DNA from 2 places in the Streptomyces sp. NPDC002851 genome. Region 2 is predicted to be linked to the other one. Evidence: predicted binding sites of a transcription regulator. Region 2 holds the regulator's gene; the other holds the start of a gene.
What was found. The regulator HspR, encoded in region 2, represses chaperone genes until heat shock. The targets are predictions, from matches to a motif close to TTGAGNNNNNNNNNCTCAA.
Positions count from the first base shown of each region.

Region 1: dnaK (molecular chaperone DnaK) is a predicted target of HspR. The motif match lies at 1,616-1,634, and genes of this name have one in related genera.

Region 1 covers NZ_JBSFUT010000025.1:8,113-20,307, forward strand. Annotated here, with positions in the region: gene ACWD10_RS24580 (amino acid permease) at 1-1,011, shown strand, start outside; gene ACWD10_RS24585 (OsmC family protein) at 1,111-1,539, shown strand; gene dnaK (molecular chaperone DnaK) at 1,679-3,568, shown strand; gene narI (respiratory nitrate reductase subunit gamma) at 3,609-4,337, opposite strand; gene narJ (nitrate reductase molybdenum cofactor assembly chaperone) at 4,334-4,948, opposite strand; gene narH (nitrate reductase subunit beta) at 4,945-6,561, opposite strand; gene ACWD10_RS24610 (nitrate reductase subunit alpha) at 6,565-10,248, opposite strand; gene ACWD10_RS24615 (helix-turn-helix domain-containing protein) at 10,892-11,734, opposite strand; gene ACWD10_RS24620 (4a-hydroxytetrahydrobiopterin dehydratase) at 11,834-12,142, shown strand.
Region 2 covers NZ_JBSFUT010000042.1:42,038-54,232, forward strand. Annotated here, with positions in the region: gene ACWD10_RS32465 (helix-turn-helix transcriptional regulator) at 1-708, shown strand, start outside; gene ACWD10_RS32470 (LuxR family transcriptional regulator) at 671-1,693, opposite strand; gene ACWD10_RS32475 (heat shock protein transcriptional repressor HspR) at 2,024-2,491, opposite strand; gene dnaJ (molecular chaperone DnaJ) at 2,497-3,678, opposite strand; gene grpE (nucleotide exchange factor GrpE) at 3,748-4,467, opposite strand; gene dnaK (molecular chaperone DnaK) at 4,464-6,344, opposite strand; gene ACWD10_RS32495 (FkbM family methyltransferase) at 6,654-7,352, opposite strand; gene ACWD10_RS32500 (MraY family glycosyltransferase) at 7,429-8,568, opposite strand; gene ACWD10_RS32505 ((Fe-S)-binding protein) at 8,879-11,161, shown strand; gene ACWD10_RS32510 (hypothetical protein) at 11,411-11,947, opposite strand.

The DNA of each region.
Region 1 (12,195 bases), on a different contig from region 2:
GGCTATCTGAACCTGCTCGTGCCGATCTCCGGGCACTGGTGGACCGCCTGCCTCGCCGCGCTCGCCGTGCAGTGGCTGCCCGGCTTCGCGAACCTCGCGGGTACGCGGTACGTGGGCGCGGTGCAACTCGTCGCCACCGTTCTGAAGTTCGTGCCGCTGCTGCTCGTCGCGGTCGGCGGGCTGTTCTTCTTCGACGCGGACAACCTCGGGCCGTTCCAGGCGAGCGGTGACAGCCCGATCGGGGCGGTCTCGGCGGCAGCGGCGATCCTGCTCTTCTCCTACCTCGGGGTGGAGTCCGCCGCGGTCAGCGCGGGCGAGGTGCGCGACCCGCGGCGCAATGTCGGCCGCGCCACCATCTTCGGGGTGCTCGGCGCCGCTCTGGTCTATCTGCTCGGCACGCTGTCGGTGTTCGGCACCGTCGCGCACGACCGGCTCGTGGAGTCCGAGGCGCCGTTCTCGGACGCCGTGAACGCCATGTTCGGCGGCGCGTGGGGCGGCACCCTCGTCGCGGTCGCCGCGGTGATCTCCATCCTGGGCGCTCTCAACGGCTGGACGCTGCTCAGCGCCCAGACCCCGTACGCGGCCGCCAAGGACGGCCTCTTCCCGCAGGTGTTCGCCAAGAAGGAGCGCGGCGTTCCGACCGTCGGCGTCCTGATCACGGTGGTGCTCGCCTCGCTCCTCACGGTCTACAACTACGCGGCCGGTGAGGAGGGCGTCTTCGAACTCCTCGTCACCGTCACGACGTTCATGGCGACGGTGCCGTATCTCCTCGCCACGGCCGCACAGCTCTACTACCTGGTCTCGGGCCGGTCCGACCGTGTCAACCGCGGTCGCCTCGTGCGGGACGCGATCGTCACGGCCGTCGCGGTCGGCTTCTCGCTGTGGCTGGTGGGCGGCGCCGGTTACGAAGCGGTCTATCAGGGCGTGATGTTCCTGTTCGTGGGCGTGATCGTGTACGCGGTGATGGCGGCGAGGTCGGCTCGCAAGAAGGAGCCCGCCGCCACGCGTTAGGACGCGGGTAAAGCCGCCGCGTGCGAGGGCGCCGGGTGTGGTCGGATAGGTGGCGGCGCTCGGCGCCATTCGTCACCGTCCGACAAGAAGGGAACCGTCGTGGCCACCACGCGCTCCGCACACACCGCCTGGGAAGGCAACCTGTTCGAGGGCTCCGGGAAAGTCTCCTTCGACTCGTCCGAGGTCGGGCAGTACCCGGTCTCCTGGCCCGCGCGCGCCGAGGAGGCCAACGGGAAGACCAGCCCCGAGGAGCTGATCGCCGCCGCCCACTCCAGCTGCTACTCGATGCAGTTCTCGAACATCCTCGACCAGGCCGGTACCCCGCCGACCAAGCTCGTGACGCAGGCCGAGGTCACCTTCCAGCCGGGGGAGGGGATCACCGGGGTCCACCTCACCGTGGAGGGGCAGGTGCCCGGCCTGGACGAGGGTGCGTTCCTCAAGGCCGCCGAGGAGGCCAAGGCGACCTGCCCGGTGAGCCAGGCCCTGACCGGCACGACGATCACCCTCACGGCGTCGCTGGCGAAGTAGCCCGCGCCAGGCCCCGCAAGCGGTACCCCTGCCGCCGCCCGGATCCACCGGACGGCGGCAGTGCTCTGTCCAGGCATTGACAACAGCGCACTCAAGTCTTGTGCTGGAGTGTGGGGCAGCGTCGCCTAAGGAGACGGTTATGGTACGTGCGGTCGGCATCGATCTCGGTACGACGAACTCCGTCGTCAGCGTTCTGGAGGGCGGTGAACCCACCGTCGTCGCCAATGCCGAGGGCGCGCGGACCACACCCTCCGTAGTGGCCTTCGCCAAGAACGGCGAGGTACTCGTCGGCGAGGTCGCCAAGCGGCAGGCGGTCACCAACGTGGAGCGCACCGCGCGCTCCGTGAAGCGACACATGGGCGAGGCCGACTGGCGGTTCCCGCAGAAGGGCGACGTCGACGGCTCCCGCTTCACCGCGCAGGAGCTCTCCGCCCGCGTCCTGCAGAAGCTGAAGCGGGACGCGGAGGCCTACCTGGGCGAGAACGTCACGGAGGCCGTGGTCACCGTCCCCGCCTACTTCGACGACAGCCAGCGGCAGGCCACCAAGGAGGCCGGTGAGGTCGCGGGGCTGAAGGTCCTGCGGATCGTCAACGAGCCGACGGCCGCGGCCCTCGCGTACGGCCTGGACCGGGGCGAGGAGCAGACGGTGCTCGTCTTCGACCTCGGCGGCGGCACCTTCGACGTCTCGCTCCTGGAGATCGGCGAGGGCGTCATCGAGGTCAAGGCCACCAACGGCGATACGCATCTGGGCGGCGACGACTGGGACCAGCGGGTCGTCGACCACCTCGTCAAGCAGTTCAAGAACGGGTACGGCGTCGACCTCTCCAAGGACAAGATGGCCGTGCAACGGCTGCGCGAGGCCTCCGAGAAGGCCAAGATCGAGCTGTCCTCCGCGGGCGAGACCAACGTCAACCTGCCCTACATCACGGCCTCCGCCGAGGGCCCGCTGCACCTGGACGAGAAGCTGACCCGGCCGCAGTTCCAGGAGCTCACCCAGGACCTCCTCGAACGCTGCAAGAAGCCGTTCCACCAGGCCGTGAAGGACGCCGGGATCGAGCTGTCGGACGTCGACCACGTGATCCTGGTCGGCGGCTCGACCCGGATGCCCGCCGTCACGCAACTGGTCAAGGAGCTCACCGGCAAGGACCCGCACAAGGGCGTCAATCCGGACGAGGTCGTCGCCGTCGGCGCGGCCCTCCAGGCGGGCGTCATCCGCGGCGATGTGAAGGACGTGCTGCTGCTCGACGTGACGCCGCTGTCGCTCGGCATCGAGACCAAGGGCGGCATCATGACCAAGCTGATCGAGCGCAACACGACGATCCCGACCCGGCGTTCGGAGGTCTTCACGACCGCCACCGACAACCAGCCGTCGGTCGGCATCCAGGTCTTCCAGGGCGAGCGGGAGATCGCCGCGTACAACAAGAAACTCGGCGTCTTCGACCTCACCGGACTGCCGCCCGCGCCGCGCGGCGTGCCGCAGATCGAGGTGACCTTCGACATCGACGCGAACGGGATCATGCACGTCTCGGCCAAGGACCTGGCGACCGGCCGCGAGCAGAAGATGACCGTCACCGGTGGCTCGGCGCTCCCCAAGGACGACATCGACCGCATGATGCGCGAGGCCGAGGAGTACGCGGACGAGGACCGCAAGCGCCGCGAGGCCGCCGAGACCCGGAACGCGGCGGAGCAACTCGCCTACCAGACCGAGCGGTTCCTGCGCGACAACGAGGAGTCGATCCCCGCGGACACCAAGTCGGAGGTGGACACGGCCCTCGCCGACCTGAAGGCGGCGCTCGAGGACGAGGAAGCGGACAGCGAGCGCCTGCGCACCGCCACCGAGAAGCTGGCCACCGTGAGCCAGCGCATGGGCCAGGCCATGTACGCGAAGACCGGCGGGGGAGCGGGCACCACGGGCGCCACCACATCCGAGGAGCAGCCGTCGCAGGAGCAGGCGGAGGACGTGGTGGACGCGGAGATCGTCGACGAGGACAAGGACACCAAGGGCGGCAACGAGCAGAAGGGCGCCTAGCCGTTACCAGAAGCGGGGCGGGCCGCTATGACTCTGGCCGCTACGACCCGATGCGCTCCCAGCCCCGCCGCTCGTCCCGCGTCCCCAACAGCCGCTGGTCCCTGCTCCGGTAGACCACGTACGGCCGGAACAGGTACTGCACCGGCGCGCTGAACATATGGATCAGGCGCGTGAAGGGCAGCAGCGCGAAGAGCAGCAGGCCGATCACCGCGTGGATCTGGTAGGTGAGCGGGACCCCGGACGCCATCAGGTCGACCTTCGGCTCCAGCGTGAACAGGCTGCGGGCCCACGGCGCGATGGTCTGCCGGTAGTCGTAGCCCGCGTGCACCCCGGCGTTGGAGAGCTTGGCCCACATGCCCATCACGATCGCCGCGAGCAGCACCAGGTACATCACCTTGTCGTTGACCGTCGTCGCGCGGAACACCGGGGCCTTCGTGCGCCGCCGGTACAGCAGCATCAGGAGGCCGAGCACCGCGAGGACACCCGCCGCCGTGCCGCCGTACAGCGAGAACAGGTGGTACGTCTGCTCGTTGAAGCCGACCGCGTCCGTCCACGACTCCGGGATGAACAGGCCCATCAGGTGCCCGACCAGCACGAAGAGGATGCCGTAGTGGAACGCGGGCGAGGCGATGTTGAGCAGCTTCGACTCGTAGACCTGTGACGAGCGCGTCGTCCAGCCGAACTTGTCGTAGCGGTAGCGCCACACCGTGCCCGCGATGAGGAGTACGGCGACGATGTACGGAAGGGCCCCCCACAGCAGCGTCTTCATGAATGCTCTCCGATGAACTCCGGGGTACGTGCGAACGGTTCGAGCCCGACCTCTTCCCGCGGCGGACCGCTGCGGGCAAGCGCCTGCGCCTCGGCCCGGTCCTTCGGCGACGGGCCCGGCAGCGTGCCGCAGACGGCGTCAAGGACCGTCGCGTACGGCGTGCCGTGGTCGGTGAGCGCGAGCCGAAGCAGCTCGAGGCCGGGCCGGAACTCCTTCAGGAGCACCGGGCCCGCCCGCGCCGAGAACTCCAGGACCACGGGCAGGAAGTCGGGCAGCTCAGCGGCCGCGAAGTCCAGGCCGTGCGCACGGTAGGTCTCCTTGAACGCGACGAGGGTCCGGCCGCGGCGGCGCGTATCGCCGTCCCGCCACCAGCTCAGATACAGGCTGTGCCGGTTCTTGAAGTCGAAGACCCGGACGTAATGCGCGGCCAGCTCCGGCAGCGGGGTGTTCTCCGCGTACGTCAGGAAGTCCCGCAGGCCCGGCGGCGCCGCGGCGCGCAGCAGCGGCAGCCGGGCGGCGAACTCCTCGTCCGGGTACGTCAGGCAGAGCGACGCCGCCTGGTAGAGGGCTGAGTTCTGCGGGAGGGCGGTCCGCGGTACCGAGGTGCTCACTGCTGCTCCCGTACGTCGGCCGGTTCCCGGTCGGCGGTCTGGCGTTTGCTGGCGGCGTGGAAGGTCTCCAGGGTCACCAGGGGCAGGTTGTTGTGTCCGTTGCCGGAGTCCTGGCCGAACGGGCCGTCGCCGCCCATCCCCGGGCCGTCGACGTGGTCGAGCGAGCACACGACGGGGAGCGCGGTCTCCTCCAGGTCGCGCGCGTAACCGACGGCCGCCGTCGGAATCACGTACCGCTCGTCGTACTTGGCGACCGCCAGGAGGCGGTACATGTCCTCGATCTCCGGGGCCGTCATGCCCACCGACTCGGCGATCCGCGCGTCCGGCAGGTCGCCGAGGTTGCGGGCGCGCATATGGGAGCGCATCGCCGCGAGCTTGTTGAGCGTGGCACGGACCGGCTCCGGGTCGCCCGCCGTGAACAGCTCCGCCAGGTACTCGACCGGGATGCGCAGCGTGTCGATCGCGCCGAACAAATGGTCCGCGTCTTCGCCGTCGAAGCCCGTCTCCGTCAGGGCGTCCACCACGGGGGAGAGCGGCGGGATGTACCAGACCATCGGCATGGTGCGGTACTCCGGGTGCAGCGGAAGCGCCACCTTGTACGTGTTGATCAGGGCGTGTACGGGGGAGCGGCGGGCCGCCTGGACCCAGTCGTGCGGAATGCCCGCCTCCGCGGCGGCGCGCTCCACGCCCGGGTCGTTCGGGTCGAGGAACACGTCCAACTGGGCCTGGTACAGGTCCTTTTCGTCCTGCGTCGACGCGGCCGCGGTCACCTTGTCGGCGTCGTACAGGATCACGCCCAGATAGCGCAGGCGGCCCACGCACGTCTCCGAGCAGACCGTCGGCAGGCCCACCTCGACCCGCGGGTAGCACAGGGTGCACTTCTCGGCCTTGCCGGTGCGGTGGTTGAAGTACACCTTCTTGTACGGGCAGCCGGTCACGCACTTCCGCCAGCCACGGCACGCGTCCTGGTCGACGAGCACGATCCCGTCCTCGCTCCGCTTGTACATCGCGCCGGACGGGCAGGACGCGACGCACGACGGATTGAGGCAGTGCTCGCAGATCCGCGGCAGATAGAACATGAAGGTCTGCTCGAAGGCGAACTTCACCTTCTCCGCGGCCTTCTCACGGGTCTTCGCGACCATCGGGTCCAGGTCGCCGTACTCGGTGGCGCCGCCCAGGTTGTCGTCCCAGTTCGAGGACCACTCGACCTTCATCGGCTTGCCGTCGATCAGCGAGCGCGGCTCGGCCACCGGGTAGTCGTCGCCGAGCGGGGCGTCCGTGAGGTTCTTGTAGTCGTACGTCCAGGGCTCGTAGTAGTCCTTGATCTCCGGGAGCTTCGGGTTGGAGAAGAGGGAGAGCAGGGACTTGATACGGCCGCCGTTCTTCAGCTTCAGAGCACCCCGTTTGTTCAGCTCCCAGCCGCCGCGCCACTTCTCCTGGTCCTCGTAGCGGCGCGGATAGCCCTGGCCTGGGCGGGTCTCGACGTTGTTGAACCAGACGTATTCCATGCCGTTCCGGTTCGTCCACGCCTGCTTGCAGGTGACCGAGCAGGTGTGACACCCGATGCACTTGTCGAGGTTCATCACCATCGCGATCTGTGCCATACAGCGCATCAGTCAGTACTCCACCTTCTGCGAGCGGCGCCGGATCACCGTCACCTCGTCACGCTGATTGCCCGTGGGGCCCAGGTAGTTGAAGGCCCAGGACAGCTGGGCGTAGCCGCCGATGAGATGGCTGGGCTTCATCAGGACGCGGGTCAGCGAGTTGTGGATGCCGCCGCGCCTGCCGGTCGTCTCCGTTTTGGGGACGTTGACCGTGCGCTCCTGCGCGTGGTGCATATAGACCGTCCCCGCGGGCATCCGGTGCGAGACGATCGCGCGGGCCACGACCACGCCGTTGCGGTTGACCGCCTCGATCCAGTCGTTGTCCTTCACGCCGATCGCGTCCGCGTCCTGCGGGGCCATCCAGATGCACTGGCCGCCGCGGGAGAGCGACAGCATGAACAGGTTGTCCTGGTACTCGGAGTGGATCGACCACTTGTTGTGCGGGGTGAGGTACCGGACCGTGACCTGTTTCTCGCCGTCCGGGCCCAACTCCGGCTCCCCGAACAGCCGGTTCATGTCGAGCGGCGGCCGGTACACCGGCAGCGCCTCGCCCAGCTCGTGCATCCAGTCGTGGTCCAGGAAGAAGTGCTGCCGCCCGGTCAGCGTGTGCCAGGGCTTCAGATGCTCCGTGTTGAGCGTGAACGCGGTGTAGCGGCGGCCGCCCGACTCGCTGCCGCTCCACTCCGGCGAGGTGATCACCGGCACGGGCGCGGCCTGCGTATCGGCGTACGTGATGCGCTTGCCCTCGTGCTCGGCGGCCAGGTGCGCCATCTTCTGCCCGGTGCGCGCCTCCAGGGTGCGGAAACCCTGGGTGGCCAGACGGCCGTTGGTGGTGCCGGACAGCGCGAGGATCGTGTTGCACGCCTTGATCGGGGTGTTGAGCAACGGCCTGCCGTCCGCGGGCCCGCCGCGCACCGTGCCATTGCGCTCCTTGAGCTCCTTGACCTCGTGGTCCGGACGGAGCGCGATGCCCTTCGCAGGCAGGCCGAGCTCCTCGACCAGCGGGCCGAGCGCCGCGAACTTCTCGCCGATCGCCGTGTAGTCCCGCTCCACCACGGCCAGGTTGGGCAGGGTGCGGCCCGGCACCGGCTCGCACTCGCCGCGCTTCCAGTCCAGGGCGACACCGCCGGGCTGCGCCGTCTCGCCCGGGGTGTCGTGCTGCAGCGCCGTCGCCACCAGGTCCTTGCGTACGCCGAGATGGTCCCGGGCCAGCTCGCTGAACCGGCGGGCCAGACCGTGGAACGTGTCGAAGTCGGAGCGCGCCTGCCACGGCGGGTCCACGGCCGGGGTGAACGAGTGGACGTACGGGTGCATGTCCGTCGTCGACAGATCGTTCTTCTCGTACCAGGTCGCCGACGGGAGTACGACATCGGAGAGCAGCGTCGACGAGGTCTGCCGGAAGTCCAGCGTGACAAGCAGGTCGAGCTTGCCCTCGGGCGCCTCCTGCCGCCAGGTCACATCGCGCGGCCGCGCCTCCACGGGCGCCTCGTCGGCACGCAGCGAGGAGTGGGTGCCGAGCAGGTGCTTGGTGAAGTACTCGGCACCCTTGGCCGAGGAGCCGAACAGATTGGACCGCCACAGGGTGAGCACGCGCGGCCAGTTCTCGGGTGCGTCCGGGTCCTCGACCGCGAACTTCAGCGTCCCCGCCGTCAGTTCGGATACGGCGTTCGCCACCGGGTCGTCCGCCGCGCCCAGGTCGAGCGGGTTCCGGTCGAAGGTCGGGTACGACGGCATCCAGCCCGAACGCGCCGACAGAGCAAGGCAGTCCACGCCCGTCATGCCCGAGAAGCGGCCCTCGCCCAGCGGTGAGGCGAGCACATCGGCACCGAACTTGTCGTAGCGCCACTGGTCGGTATTGAGGAACCAGTACGCGGCGCCGATCATCTGCCGCGGCGGCCGCGACCAGTCGCCCGCGCCCGCGAGCGTCGCCCAGCCGGTGACCGGACGGCACTTCTCCTGCCCGACGTAGTGCGCCCAGCCCCCGCCGTTGCGCCCCTGGCAGCCGGTGAGTTGAAGCAGCGCCAGAAAGGCCCGGTAAATGGTCTCGGAGTGGAACCAGTGGTTGGTCCCGGCGCCCATGAGGATCATGCAGCGGCCCCGCGACTTCTCCGCGGTCCGCGCGAACTCCCGGGCGATCTTCACGGCCTTCGCGGCCGGCACGGAGGTGTGCTGCTCCTGCCAGCCCGGCGTGCCGGGCGTCGAGGCGTCCTCGTACGAGGCGGGCCACTGCCCCGGAAGCCCCTCGCGCCCCACGCCGTACTGCGCGAGCAGCAGATCGAAGACCGTGGTGACCACCGGCCCCCGCTCGCCGCCGAGCCGCGTCGCGGGCACCCCGCGCGACAGCACCTCGCCGCGCCCCTGCCCGTGCGGCCCGCCCTCGGTGTCGAACCGGGGCAGCAGCACTCTGACCCCGGACGCCACGTCGGTGCCGTACAAGGAGAGTCGGGGGCTGATGCTGCCCAGCTGAAGATTCCACTTCCCCTTGCCGGACTCGGTCCAGCGGAAGCCGAGCGAGCCGTTGGGCACGGCCGTTTCCCCGGTCTCCTCGTCCAGGACGACGGTCTTCCACTCGCCGCCCTCGCCGCCCTGCTCAAGATCGGCGGCGCGCAGGAATTTCGCCGGGACGTACGCCCCGTCGCGCGGCTCCAGCGTGACGAGAAAGGGCAGGTCGGTGAACTTCCGTACGTAGTCCTCGAAGAACCCGGTCCGCCGGTCGACGAAGAACTCCTTGAGAATGACGTGCCCCATCGCGAGCGCGAGCGCACCGTCGGTGCCGGGGTGCGGATGCAGCCACTCGTCGGCGAACTTGGCGTTGTCGGCGTAGTCCGGGGCGACGACGACCACTTTCTGCCCTCGGTAGCGGGCCTCGGCCATCCAGTGCGCGTCGGGAGTACGGGTCACGGGGACGTTGGAGCCCCACATCATCAGGTAGGCGGCGTCCCACCAGTCCCCGGATTCCGGTACGTCGGTCTGATCCCCGAAGACCTGCGGTGAGGCCACGGGAAGATCGGCGTACCAGTCGTAGAAGGAGAGCATCGGCGCACCGATCAGGCTCATGAAGCGGGCGCCCGCCGCGTGCGACACCATCGACATCGCCGGGATCGGTGAGAATCCGGCGACCCGGTCGGGCCCGTGCTCCTTGATGGTGTGCACATGCGCGGCCGCGATCAGCTCGAGCGACTCGTCCCAACTCGCCCGCACAAGCCCGCCCTTGCCGCGCGCCCGCTGGTATGTGCGGCGTTTCTCCGGATCGCGCTGGATCTCGGCCCAGGCGAGCACCGGGTCCTTCAGGCGCTGCTTGGCCTCCCGGTACATCTCCAGGAGCGCGCCGCGAACGTACGGGTAGCGGACCCGGGTCGGCGAGTACGTGTACCAGGAGAACGCCGCGCCGCGCGGGCAGCCCCGCGGCTCGTACTCGGGCCGGTCAGGACCGACCGACGGATAGTCCGTCTGCTGGGTCTCCCACGTGATGATGCCGTCCTTGACGTACACCTTCCAGCGGCAGGAACCGGTGCAGTTGACGCCGTGCGTGGAGTTCACGACCTTGTCGTGGCTCCACCGGTCCCGGTAGAAGGCATCGGCCCCGCGCCCGCCCTTGAGCCGCACACTGTGCAGATCCGGCGCGGTCTCCCCACGCCGGAAGAACCTCCCGGCGCGCAGCAGCGCGGCGGCCGGCTCGGTCGGGTGGTCGGTCACCGTGGCCTCCGTCGGTCGTCCGTGCACACACACCTGAGGCCGAACGTAGGCGCGAACGACGCGGTCCACACTCCTGGGAGGGCCGTACGAGTCCGTACCGGCGCCGGTCCCGCATTACCCCGGACGTAATCGACTGCCGCGCACCACCCCGGCAGAGTGAGGGTCACCGGGCACCGGGCCGGCGCACTCCGTCCCGGCGCCCGGCCCGGCCGCGCCCGTGCCCAGGGCGTGTCCGGCGGATCTTTGCGCTTGCGGCGGGTGCTCTTCCCCTACCCGCCCCTTCCCACAACTGGGGCTCCGCCCCAGACCCCTGGGGGGGTCCAGGGGCGAAGCCCCGGGCGGGGTGAGGGGGCGAAGCCCCGGCGGGGGTGAGGGGGCGAAGCCCCGGCGGGGGTGAGGGGGCGAAGCCCTCAAAGGGGGTCTGGGGGCGAAGCCCCCAGTGGTGGGGGTCTGGGGCCGCAGGCCCGGCGGGGGGGGCTGGGGGCAGCAGGCCCCCAGTTTCGGGAAGGGGCGGGTGAGGGGAAAGATCTGCCGGACAGGCCCTAGGCGGGGGCCAGGCCTCTTCCTGGTCGCGTTCGCGGCCGGGGCGGGCGCGCTCGCCGCGCGCCCTTCGCCGCCCTGCAGTACGCGGCGCTGCGCCTCGTCAGGCGGGGGTGAGCGAGCGCAGGTATGCGGCCGTTGGCCGGTCGGCCGGGAGGAGGGTCTCGATGGCCAGCTCGGCCACGGTCACGTCCATGGGTGTGTTGAACGTCGAGATGGACGACACGAAGGAAAGCAGACGGCCCTCGTGCTCGATGCGGAGCGGCAGTGCGAAGTGGGGGGTGCTCTCGTCGTCGCTCGCGCTGTTCTCGCCGGGGTTCGTCACAGGGTACGCGGCGACCTCCTCGTACAGCGCGCGCAGTGCGTCCGAGCGGCGGAGCGCCAGCTGGCGTTCCATCTGGTGGAGCAGGTGGCCGCGCCACTCGGCGAGGTTGCGGATCCGGGGGGCCAGGCCCTCCGGGTGGAGCGTGAGCCGCATGGCGTTCAGGGGTGGGTCGAGGAGGTGCTCCGGTATGCCGTCGAGGAACCGCGCCATCCCGTCGTTGGCGGCGATGACGTGGTACGTCGCGTCCACGACCAGGGCCGGATACGGCTCGTACCCCTGAAGGAGCTGCTCCAGGCCCTCGCGGAGCACGCCCAGTGACGGGTCGTCGAGCGGGGTCTCCGGGAAGCGTGGGGCGTAACCGGCGGCAAGAAGCAGCGCGTTCCGCTCCCGTACCGGCACATCCAGGTGGTCCGCGAGGCGCAGCAGGAAGTCCTCGCTGGGCCGGGACCGGCCGGTCTCGACGAAGCTGATGTGCCGGGCCGAGGAGTCGGCCCGCAGCGCGAGTTCCAGCTGGCTCAGTCGGCGCCGCTCGCGCCACGCGCGCAGCAGCGGGCCCGCGCCCCTGCCGTCCCCGGCACGCTCCCCGTCTCCGATTCCCTTGCCCCGCACGGCGGTTGTCATACGGATGACCGTAGCCGATGGACGGCGACCGGCCGGATGCGTACGGCTGTGGCAGGCTGAGCCACAGACCCGCCCACGACCTGGCGAAGGAGCGCGGCCATGGCACCCCCCGAACCGCTGTCGCAGAAGGAGATCGAGGAACGGCTCGCCGAGCTCCCCGGCTGGTCGCGCCAAGGCGACCTGCTCGCTCGCCGCTACCGGCTCGGCTCCCACTTCGCGGCCGCGACGCTCGTCATGCACATCGCGCAGGTCCAGGACGAGCTCGACCACCACGCGGACGTCACGCTCGGCTACCACTCGGTCGACCTCACCGTGAACACGCACAGCATCGGCGGCAAGATCACGAAGTTCGACTTCGGGCTCGCGGAGCGGGTGGAGGAGCTGGCGGCCGCGCACGGGGTGCGTTAGGCGTTCGCCGGAACGTTGCCGGAACGGCAACTTCGCTGGCTCGTGCCGGGGAC
Region 2 (12,195 bases):
GCAGATGCGTTTGAGCCATTCATGGCCATCAGCGCGATCGACCCACCAACCACCCACGCCATCACGGTGCTTGAGGGCATAGGGCTGATCAACGCGACCCTGGACCGGGTCGTCGCCGAGTGCTCCAAGGAGCTCCTGACGGTCCAGCCGGGCGGCGGGCGGCCCGCCAAGACGCTCAGCGAGGCCCTGAACCGGGTACAGCCGCTGCTCAACCGCGGCATCCAGATGCGCACCCTGTACCAGCACACGGCCCGGCACACCGAGCTGACCCTCAACTACTTGGAACACGTCGGCCCCGAGGTCGAGGTGCGCACCCTCGAGGAGATCATCGACCGGCTGATCATCGTGGACCGGAAGGTGGCCTTCATCCCGGCCCGCAGCGACCGCCAAGTGGCCCTGGAACTGCGCCACCCCGGGCTCGTGGAGTATCTCGTCGGCGTCTTCGAGCAGTTCTGGCGAGTGGCCGTGCCGCTGAACGGGGAGATCCCCTACGAGAACAAAATGGACGGCATCACGGGCGTCCAGCGCTCCATCGCGAAGCTCCTCGTGGAGGGCCACGTGGACGAGGCGATCGCACGCCGCCTCGGCATGAACGTCCGCACCTGCCGGGCCCATATAGCCAAACTGGCCCAGGTGTTGGGCAGCGGCAGCCGGGCGCAGCTCGGCTATCTCATCGCGCGGTCGGGGCTTCTGGAGGACGACCAGTGACTCCCGGCGGCGTGTCGAGACCGGCCTGAGCAATGCGTACGCCGAGCTGTGCCCGGCTCGAACTGCCCAGGGTCTCGGCCAGCTTGCGTATATGTTCCCGGCAGGTACGCACATTGATGCCGAGGCGGTGCGCGATCTCCGCATCTGCAAACCCCTCCGCCAGGAGTGCCGCCACGGAGTGGTCCCGCAGCGTGACTCCCGCGATGGCGGTACGATCCGGCAGCTTCACGGCCAGGGGCACGGCGATGCGCCACAGCCGCTCGAAGACGGTGCAGAGGTATTCCACCAGCGCGGGGTGACGGATCTCCAGCGCGATGGTGCGGTCCGCGTTCCCCGGAACGAACGCCACCGTGCGGTCGAACACCAGCAGTCTCTCAGGGACTTCCTCCAGGGTGCGGACCTCCGCGACGTCACCGATCTGTTCCAGGTAGGCGTACAGCCCTTGACCGTGCCTGGCGACATGGGTGTACAGGCTCCGCATCCGAATCCCGCGTCGGGCCAGGCCCCTCGCCTTGGTCAGGGCTTCGACCAGGTCCTCCTCCGGGCGGATTCCACCGGGCTGGATAGCCACGTTCTCGACCTCGCACCGAGCAGCGGCCTCGACTGTGGCTGCCTGGATCCGGGGCATGCCCTCGAGCACCCTGATCACCTCACCGCCACTCTCCCCGCCTCCCCCCAGCCCCGCGAACCGCTCCACCGCAGCCGCCGCCCCGGCAACCCGCCGATGCGCCGCGTCGACATCCGCCCGTACATCCCGCATCAGTCGGGATATGACCTCGCCGGGGCCGACAGGTAGCAGCCAGCGGTCGTCGCGGGGATCCGGGTGCAGCAGCCCGAGGTCGATCAGGCAGAGTGCCTCCGCGGCCTCCTCTCGGCCGATCCGCCCCTCCGCCACCGCAAGGGCATACGCCGCGTCCCCGGCCCCGCACAGCCGCTCCACCCCGTGCTCGTGCCCCTCACACGCATCCTCAGTCGCGGTACTCACGGCCGCAACGTACCCCCGGAGCACAGCAATTGCCGCTCCACGCGAAGAACACGGCAAAACGTCCCGCTCGTCCCCACCCCCGCCTCCGGCACCGCACCAACATGACGCTGGTAGGCGCCGCGGCCGCACGGCATCGTGGGAACCGGCCGGTTACCTGAGCCAGCCGCAGAGCGGGGCTCAACTCTGTGTCCGCAGGGGCGGGGGGAGCGGACACATACAGAGAGAGGGCCGGGAGATGTCGATCTCCCGGCCCTCTCTCGCTCAGGCGTTGGACCCCGCTACCTCGCTACGCCGCGATCCCGCTACCCCGCTACGCCCCTACTCCCCCGACTACTCGCCCGACGGCGACCGCTTGGGCCGCCACACCACCAGGGCACTCGTCGGGTGGGCCTCCTGGTACGGGACCAGGTCGCGGCGGTACGAGGCGTGGACCTGGGCCTCGCGTTGCTGCATCGCCGCGGCCGCGCCCTCGACGGCCGCCGAGAGTTCGGCGACCCGCTGCTGGAGGGCGGCCACCTGGTTCTCCAGCTCGATGATGCGCTTGATCCCGGCCAGGTTGATGCCCTCGTCCTGCGACAACTGCTGCACTTGGCGGAGCAGTTCGATGTCGCGGGCCGAGTAGCGGCGGCCACGACCGGCCGTGCGGTCGGGAGACACCAGGCCGAGGCGGTCGTACTGCCGCAGCGTCTGCGGGTGCAGGCCGCTCAGCTGTGCCGCCACCGAGATGACGTACACCGGGGTCTCGTCGGTCAGTTCGTACGGGTTACGACGACGGCCGTCCCTCGCCCTGGGGTCCATGGGGGTCACGCTCCCTTCGCGGCCTGGAACAGTTCTGCCCGCGGATCCTGGTCCGCAGTCGCCTCACGGTACGACTCCAGGGCCTCCTTCGCCGTGGCGGAGAGGTCCTTGGGAACCACCACCTCGACGGTGACCAGGAGGTCGCCGCGCGTACCGTCCTTGCGCACCGCACCCTTCCCGCGGGCCCGCATCGTGCGGCCGTTGGGCGTACCTGCGGGCAGCTTCAGGGTGACCGAAGGGCCGCCGAGCGTGGGCACCTTCACCTCGCCGCCGAGCGCCGCCTCCGTGAAGGAGACCGGCACGACGACGGTGAGGTTGTCGCCCTTGCGCCCGAACACCGGGTGGGCGTCCACGTGCACGACCACGTACAAGTCGCCCGCCGGGCCGCCCCGTTCGCCCGGTGCGCCCTTCCCGCGGAGCCTGATGCGCTGGCCGTCGCTCACGCCCGCCGGGATGCGGACCTGCATCGTCCGGGAGGACTTCGCCCGGCCCGAGCCCTTGCAGACCTCGCACGGGGTCTCCGCGATGAGGCCGCGGCCCTTGCAGTCCACGCAGGGGTCCGTGAGGGAGAAACCGCCGCCCCCGCCGCGCGAGACCTGGCCCGTGCCGACACACGTCGGGCACACCCGCGGCGTGCCGTTCTTGTCGCCGGTGCCCGAGCACGCCTTGCACGGCTCCTGGGACGACATCCGCAGCGGGACCGTCGCGCCCTCGATCGCCTCGGTGAAACTCAGCGTGACCTCGGACTCGATGTCCTGGCCGCGCCGCGGCTGGGTCCGGGTCGTGCCGCCGCGGCCGAACAGGCCGCCGAACACGTCGCCCAGGCCGCCGCCGAAGCCGCCCGCGGTGCCACCGCCGGTGCCCGGCGCGCCGCCGCCGAAGAGGTCGCCGAGGTCGAAGTTGAACTGGCCGCCGCCGGGCCCGCCGGGTCCCGGACGGAACCCGCCGTTGCCGAAGAGGGCGCGCGCCTCGTCGTACTCCTTGCGCTTCTTGGGGTCGCCGAGGATGTCGTTCGCCTCGGAGATCTCCTTGAAGCGCTCCTCCGCCTTGGTGTTGCCCTTGTTCGCGTCGGGGTGGTTCTCCCGGGCGAGCTTGCGGTACGCCTTCTTGATCTCGGCGTCGGTGGCGTCCTTGGGGACGCCGAGGACCTTGTAGTAGTCCTTCTCGATGAAGTCCTTGGTGCTCATCCCCGGCGTCCCTCCTCTCGCTTCTCCATGACGTCGGTGTGACCGCCGACGTCAGTTCTTCCGATCACGTCAGCCCTCGTCCGGGCCACCGCTCTCCTTGGTGTCGGCCGCTGCCTCGTCGCCCTTCTCGGCGGAGGCGCCCTTCTCGGCGGCGCCCTTCTTCTTCTCGTCGGACGCCTCGCCCTTGACGGTCTGCGCGCCGGGCTGCGGTTCGGCCACGGCCACCCGCGCGGGGCGGATGGTGCGCTCACCGATGCGGTACCCGGGCTGCAGGATCGCCACGCAGGTCGTCTCGGTGACGTCCGGCGCGTACGAGTGCATCAGGGCCTCGTGGATCGTCGGGTCGAAGGGCTCGCCCTCCTTGCCGAACTGCTGGAGGCCCAGCTTGGCCGCGACCGTCTCGGTCGATTCGGCCACCGACTTGAAGCCGCCCACCAGCTCGCCGTGCTCGCGGGCACGGCCGATGTCGTCGAGCACGGGCAGGAGTTCGGTCAGGAGGTTCGCCACGGCGATCTCCTTGACCGCGACCCGGTCGCGCTCGACCCGGCGGCGGTAGTTCTGGTACTCGGCCTGCAGCCGCTGAAGATCCGCGGTGCGCTCGTTGAGCGCGGTACGGACCTGGTCCAGCTGCGCCGTCAGCGCGGCCAGCCCTGCGCTGGCGTCTCCGGCCGGGGCCGCCCCCTCCTCCTGGGAGGGGGAGGCGGCCTTCGACTCGGCGGCATCGGGGGTGTCGCCGGAGGAGACGTCAGAGGGCTCGCGCTCGTCGAAGCCCGGTGTCTCCTCCGTCATGCGGCGCCACCCTTCGCGTCCTTCGGCTTGTCCTCGTCGACGATCTCGGCGTCCACCACGTCGTCCTCAGCCTTGGCCTGCTCGGCGCCCTCGGCGCCCGCAGCACCGGCACCGGCACCGGCACCGGCCGCGTCACCGGCCGCCTGGGCGTCGGCGTACATGGCCTGGCCGAGCTTCTGGGCGACGGCCTGGACCTTCTCGGTGGCGGTACGGATCTCGGCGGAGTCGTCGCCCTTGAGCTTCTCCTTCAGCTCTTCGACGGCGGTCTCGACCTCGGTCTTCACCTCGCCGGGGACCTTGTCCTCGTTGTCCTTGAGGAACTTCTCGGTCTGGTAGACCAGCTGCTCGCCCTGGTTGCGCGACTCGGCGGCCTCCTTGCGGCGCTGGTCCTCCTCCGCGTACTGCTCGGCCTCCTGGCGCATCCGGTCGACCTCGTCCTTCGGCAGCGAGGAGCCGCCGGTGACGGTCATCTTCTGCTCCTTGCCGGTGCCGAGGTCCTTCGCCGTGACGTGCATGATGCCGTTGGCGTCGATGTCGAACGAGACCTCGATCTGCGGGACGCCGCGCGGCGCCGGGGGCAGACCGGTGAGCTCGAACATCCCGAGCTTCTTGTTGTACGCCGCGATCTCGCGCTCGCCCTGGTAGACCTGGATCTGCACGGACGGCTGGTTGTCCTCGGCGGTCGTGAAGATCTCCGAACGCTTCGTCGGGATCGTCGTGTTCCGCTCGATCAGCTTGGTCATGATGCCGCCCTTGGTCTCGATACCGAGGGACAGCGGGGTCACGTCGAGGAGCAGGACGTCCTTGACCTCACCCTTGAGGACACCACCCTGGAGCGCGGCGCCGATGGCGACGACCTCGTCCGGGTTCACGCCCTTGTTGGCCTCCTTGCCGCCGGTCAGCTCCTTGACGAGCTCGGCGACGGCGGGCATACGGGTCGAGCCACCGACGAGGACCACGTGGTCGATCTCGGACAGCTGGATACCCGCGTCCTTGATGACGTTGTGGAACGGCGTCTTGCAACGGTCGAGCAGGTCCGAGGTGAGCTGCTGGAACTGAGCGCGCGTCAGCTTCTCGTCCAGGTGCAGCGGGCCCTCGGCGGAGGCCGTGATGTACGGCAGGTTGATGTTCGTCTCGGTGGACGAGGACAGCTCGATCTTCGCCTTCTCCGCGGCCTCACGGAGGCGCTGGAGCGCCATCTTGTCCTTGGAGAGGTCCACGCCGTGGCCGTTGTTGAACTGCTTCACCAGGTAGTCGACGACGCGCTGGTCCCAGTCGTCACCACCGAGGTGGTTGTCGCCGTTGGTGGCCTTCACCTCGACGACGCCGTCGCCGATCTCCAGGAGCGAGACATCGAACGTACCGCCACCGAGGTCGAAGACGAGGATCGTCTGGTCGTCCTTCTCCAGGCCGTACGCCAGGGCGGCCGAGGTCGGCTCGTTGACGATGCGCAGGACGTTCAGACCCGCGATCTCACCGGCCTCCTTGGTGGCCTGGCGCTCCGAGTCGTTGAAGTACGCCGGGACGGTGATGACCGCGTCGGTCACCTTCTCGCCGAGGTAGGACTCCGCGTCGCGCTTCAGCTTCTGCAGGATGAAGGCGCTCATCTGCTGCGGGTTGAAGTCCTTGTCGTCGATGTTCACCTTCCAGTCGGTGCCCATGTGACGCTTGACCGACCGGATGGTCCTGTCGACGTTCGTGACCGCCTGGCGCTTGGCTACCTCGCCGACGAGCACTTCACCGTTCTTGGCGAAGGCGACGACGGACGGCGTGGTCCTGGCGCCCTCGGCGTTCGCGATGACGGTGGGCTCACCGCCCTCCAGAACGCTGACGACGGAGTTAGTCGTGCCCAGGTCGATGCCGACCGCACGTGCCATTTCAATTCCTCCATGACTTGAGTGGAACAGGCTCAAGGATGCATGAAGGATTTCCCCTAGTCAACAGAGCTGAGTCGGACCGACTCAACTTTTATCTGGCGCTTAGGAGCAAGGGCGTGGCGGGTGGGGGGCAAGGGGCGGGCGTGGGCGGCGCTTTGGGGCTTGTGAGGCTCCTTGGGGCGTGCGCTGCTCTTTGGAGCTTGTGCGGGTTGCGGGGCTTGTGCGGCTCGTGCGACCTGTGCGGCTCACGCGACCCGTACGGCCCGGGTGGCCCGTACCGCTTGGATGGTGCCTTGGGCGCTACGAGGGTCAGCTCTGTCCAGCGTAGGAGCCGGGGGCGGGGAAGGGTCGCTCCTGCTGCTCCTGCTGCTCCTGCTGCTCCTTGCGGAAGAGGACCAGGTCGCATTGGAGCATGCGGCCGGAGTCCAGCGCGGTGCGGCCCGGCACTACGGACATCAGCGAGAAGCCGAGCCCGTCGCGGACCCGGTCCAGGGTCGCGTCGAGCAGTGCCCCTTCCAGGAACGTCTCGATCTGGAGCCCCGCGACCTCGTCCTCGTACTCCCCCAACCCGTCGAGCACGCGGGTCTCGTACCCCCGTACGTCGAGCTTGAGGAAGGGCCGCTCGCCGGGCGCCACTACGGACTCCCACAGCCCGTCGAGCCGCCGGATCTCCGCCCGCTGCCGCCCGTCCCCCACGAGCTTCAGGATGACGGTGCCGTTCCGGTCGCCGAGGGCGTACGGAAGGACGGTCCAGGCGGGGTCGTCCGCGACCCGGCGGTACAGCGCGACACGGGCCGCACCCAGCGGCTCGAAGGAGACGATCCGGCCGGTGTACCCGGCCCGGCGGAGCAGCGCGCCGTACCTACCGGTGTGCGCGCCGACGTCGAGCACGACGTCGACCTCATGGTGGCCGAGCAACCGAACGAGCGGCGGCTCACCGGCCCGCCGTACGGTGCCGTCGCCGAGGCGCTGCGCGGCGCCCCGCATCCGGTCGAGCAGGGTCGTCATGTGGGGGTTCCTTATCTTCGTACGTCTCATACGTCCCGTACATCTAATACGTCCCGTACGTCCCGTACGGCGCCGGTCAGCTCCGGGCCGGTGCCGCGGAATGACCGCGGCGGGCGGCGATGACGGTGCGACACTCGGGCTCGTGGGCGGCGCCCGCCCGGGTGGCGGGGCCGCCGCGCTCGGGCAGCCGGGCCGGACGGGACGACGGCACCTGCGCGTGCGGCCTGAGCCGGGCGGCACGCCCGTACACCGGCACCTTCAGGAGCGCCCACAGCGCCACGAGAAGCGCGGCGAGGAGCGGAAGGACCGCCGCGGGCCCGACCGTCCCGCGGTGCACGAGCACCCCCGCGACCGTGCCCACCAGCGCGCCCGCGCCGAGGACCACGGCCGCGCCCGGCACCGTGAAACCGACCCGGCGAAGCCGGTGCGCGACATGGTCGGTACCGCCGCGGAGCAGCCGGCGCCCGGCGCGGCGCCGGGAGAGCAGTACGAGCGCGGTGTCGGCGGTGACGACCGCGGTCAGGGCGAAGAGCCCGGCCGCACTGGGCAGCGCCTCGTGCCCGGTGTGCACGAGCACGGCGGCCGAGGCGAGCAGGAAGCCGGTGGACAGGGCACCGCAGTCGCCGAGGAAGATCCGCGCCGGGTGCCAGTTGAGGGTGAGGAACCCGATCAAGGCGGCGGAGAGCGCGACAAGCACGAGCGCCACGCCCGCCTCGCCCCTGGCGGCCGCGCAGAACGAGAGCCCCAGGGCGGTGACTGCCCCGACCGTGCCCACGGCGCCGTCGGAGTTGTCGAGCAGGTTGAAGGCGTTGGTGACGAAGACGATCCAGCCGACGGCGAGCGTCGCCGCGGCCGGTGAGAGTCCGCTGCCATGCACGACGTACAGCGCGGCCCCCGCCTCCACCGTGAGCCGCGGCAGCGCGCCGAGCGGCCGCAGGTCATCGATGAACCCGATCAGGGCCACCGCACCCGCGCCCCAGAGCAGCGTCACGGCCACGGACCCGAGCGGCGCGTAGCCGGTGACGCTGATGGTGACGGCGCCCGCGATGACCGCGACCCCGCCGAGGTGCGGGGTCGGGCGGCTGTGCACCTTGCGCCCCCCGGGCCGGTCGACGAGTCCGGTGCGCAGCGCCAACGGGCGCAGGATGCGGGCGAGTACGGCGGTGAGCAGCAGGGCGGCGAGCGCGGCCACGGTCCCGTACAGCATGGCGTTCATGGGCTGCCGTTCTCTTGGGGTCTCGGGGGTGAAGCGGTGCACCCCGCTCCGAGCCCTCCACAAGCTAGCCCTCGATGCCCCAATATGGGGTGAATAACACGATTTCTACCTATAAGCGACCCGACAACCCCGCCAAGCGACGTACGGAACGCCTCCCGCCCGCCGACCTGCCCGTCACTCAGGGTTGCCTCAGCGACGCAGATCACCGCCTGCCTGGCTACAGTGCGGCCGCATAAGTGGGTAGTCTCAGACGGACTGAGTAAGTTACCGCTTAGTAATGCCCGCTCTCGCAGGTTCGAGGAGCCCGCCCATGCAACTCGCCGCGATCATCGTGTCGCTGGTCCTGACCGCGATCGGCGTCGCCTTGCTGGGCCGCGCCATCGCACAGTTCGTGCGCTATTTCAGGCTCGGTCAGCCCGTACCGGCAGGCACCCGGACCGACAATCCCTACCAGCGCAGCGTCACCCTGGTCCGGGAGTTCCTCGGCCACACGCGCATGAACCGGTGGGGCATCGTGGGCATCGCCCACTGGTTCGTCGCGGTCGGGTTCCTGACGCTGCCGCCGACGATCGTCACGGCGTACGGCCAGCTCTTCAAGGCCGACTGGACCCTGCCGATCCTCGGTGGCTTCCTGCCGTACGAGATGTACATCGAGTTCATCGGCGCGATGACCACCCTCGGCATCGCCGTCCTGATGGTGATCCGGCTGCTGAGCCTGCCGTCGCGGGCGGGCCGCAAGTCCCGGTTCACGGGCTCGAAGATGGGTCAGGCGTACTTCGTCGAGTACGTCATCCTCACCATCGGTCTGGCCATCTACGTCCTGCGCGGCCTCGAAGGCGCCCTGCACCACGTCGACCACTACGAGGCCGCGTACTTCGCCTCGTACCCGCTGACCCTGCTGCTCAAGGGCCTGAGCGTGGCGACGCTGCAGAACCTCGTCTACTTCACCGCCATGGTGAAGCTGGGCACCACCATGATCTGGATGATCACGGTGAGCCTGAACACCAACATGGGCGTCGCCTGGCACCGCTTCCTCGCCTTCCCGAACATCTGGTTCAAGCGCGAGGCGACCGGTGGGACGGCCCTCGGCGCGCTCCAGCCGATGACCTCCGGCGGCAAGCCGATCGACTTCGAGGACCCGGGCGAGGACGACGTCTTCGGCGTCAGCCAGGTCGAGCAGTTCTCCTGGAAGGGCCTGCTCGACTTCTCCACCTGCACCGAGTGCGGCCGCTGCCAGTCGCAGTGCCCCGCCTGGAACACCGGCAAGCCGCTCTCCCCGAAGCTCCTGATCATGTCGCTGCGCGACCACGCGCACGCCAAGGCCCCGTACCTGCTCGCCGGTGGCGGCAAGACGATGGAGGGCGAGGAGAAGGCGTCCGCCGAGCAGCTGGCGGACGTGCCCGCCGCCGCCCTCGCGGAGGCCGAGCGCCCGCTGATCGGGACGTTCGAGGAGAACGGGGTCATCGACCCGGACGTGCTGTGGTCCTGCACCACCTGCGGTGCGTGTGTGGAGCAGTGCCCGGTCGACATCGAGCACGTCGACCACATCGTCGACATGCGCCGCTACCAGGTGATGATCGAGAGCTCCTTCCCGTCCGAGGCGGGCACGATGCTCAAGAACCTGGAGAAGAAGGGCAACCCCTGGGGCCTGGCGAAGAAACAGCGCCTTGAGTGGACCAAGGAGGTCGACTTCGAGGTGCCGGTCGTCGGCAAGACGATCGACGACCTGACCGAGGTCGAGTACCTCTACTGGGTCGGCTGCGCGGGCGCGTTGGAGGACCGGGCCAAGAAGACCACGAAGGCCTTCGCGGAGCTCCTGCACATCGCGGGCGTCAAGTTCGCGATCATGGGCGGCGACGAGAAGTGCACCGGCGACTCCGCCCGCCGCCTCGGCAACGAGCCCCTGTTCCAGGAGCTCGGCATGGAGAACGTCGCGACGCTGAACGCGGCCTTCGGCGAGGAGATGGACGACGAGGGCGAGGTCACCCCGGAGTCCAAGAAGCCGAAGTCGGCGAAGAAGATCGTCGCGACCTGCCCGCACTGCCTGAACACCCTCGGCAACGAGTACCCGCAGATCGGCGGCGACTACGAGGTCATCCACCACACCCAGCTGCTCCAGCACCTCGTCGACGAGGGCAAGTTGATCCCGGTCACCCCGGTCGAGGGTCTGATCACCTACCACGACCCCTGCTACCTGGGCCGCCACAACAAGATCTACACGCCCCCGCGCGAGATCATCGGCAAGGTCCCGGGCCTGCGCAACGAGGAGATGCACCGCCACAAGGAGCGCGGCTTCTGCTGCGGCGCCGGCGGCGCCCGGATGTGGATGGAAGAGCGCATCGGCAAGCGCATCAACACCGAGCGGGTCGACGAGGCCCTTTCGCTGAACCCCGACATCGTCTCGACGGCCTGCCCGTTCTGCCTGGTCATGCTCACCGACTCGGTCAACGGCAAGAAGAACGACGGCAAGGCCAAGGAGTCCGTGCAGGTCGTGGACGTGGCCCAGCTGCTCCTCGAGTCCGTCAAGACGCCGACCGACCCTGCCGGGAGCGATGAGGCCGCGGACGCGCCGGAGCCGGAACCGGTCAAGTGACCTGGTTCTGAGGGCCGTTCGGCTTTCGGGTTTCTGAGGCGGTACGGGCTTCGGGGCGGTCGGGCCCCTGAGGCCGTACGAGAAGGCGGGCGCCTGGATCCAGGCGCCCGCCTTCGCCATGCGGTCCGTGTGTACGTCAGGCCATGGGTACGTAGGCCGGGCCATGACAGTCCATGGATACGTACGCCGGGCCATAGGTACGTTACGTCCGGCCGTTGGCCCGTCAGTCCCGTCAGACCCGTCAGTCCGTCAGTCCGTCACGCGCCGCCGAAGCAGGGCGAAGCCCAGGCCTGCCGCGCCGAGGGCCGCGATGCCGCCGCCCGCGGCGACCATCGGGGCGCTCCCGACCTGCGGCTCGGGCGTCGTCGCACCAGCGCCCTCGGCCCCGGCCCGTACGCCGCCGGTCGGCGTGGTGGGGTTGGCCACGGCGACCTTCTTGCCCTTGGCCGACGCCGGGGAGGTTCGGCTCCCGTCCTTCCGGACGGTGAACTTCTCGATCAGCTTGCCTTGCACGTCGTACGCCCAACTGCTGATCTCCGCCTCGAACCGGCCCTCGCCGACCCCGTAGACCTTCGCGACCGACCCGTCCGCCAGCCTGGTCGTACCGACGAACTCACGGAGGCCGGACCGCTCCCCGGCGGACGGGGACGCGGACGCGGTCCCCGAGGGCTCGCCCGTGGCCTCGCCCGCGGCCTCGGCGAAGGCCGCCTGGGCGGGCAGGCCCAGGGCCGCGACGGCGCCCGTCACGACGGCTGCGGTACGGATCGTCCGGCGGATGGCGCGCATGGTGTCGAAGTCCTCATGGCTCTCGTGGCTCGGCAGGAACGTGGCTCGGCAGGTACAGGTGATCCCGAAGTTAAGCGCGCCATGTCTGCGTATCCCGTACGGAATGTAACGACGGGACTCAGCCTTCCCGGCAACCTCGTAAAGCCCCGCTAAGCCCAGGTTCCCCAGGAGTGCCCGGCAGACGCCCCCAGGAGTGCCCGGCGGCGCCCCGGGAGTGCGCCCGGGAGTGCCCAGGAGCCCCAGAAGGG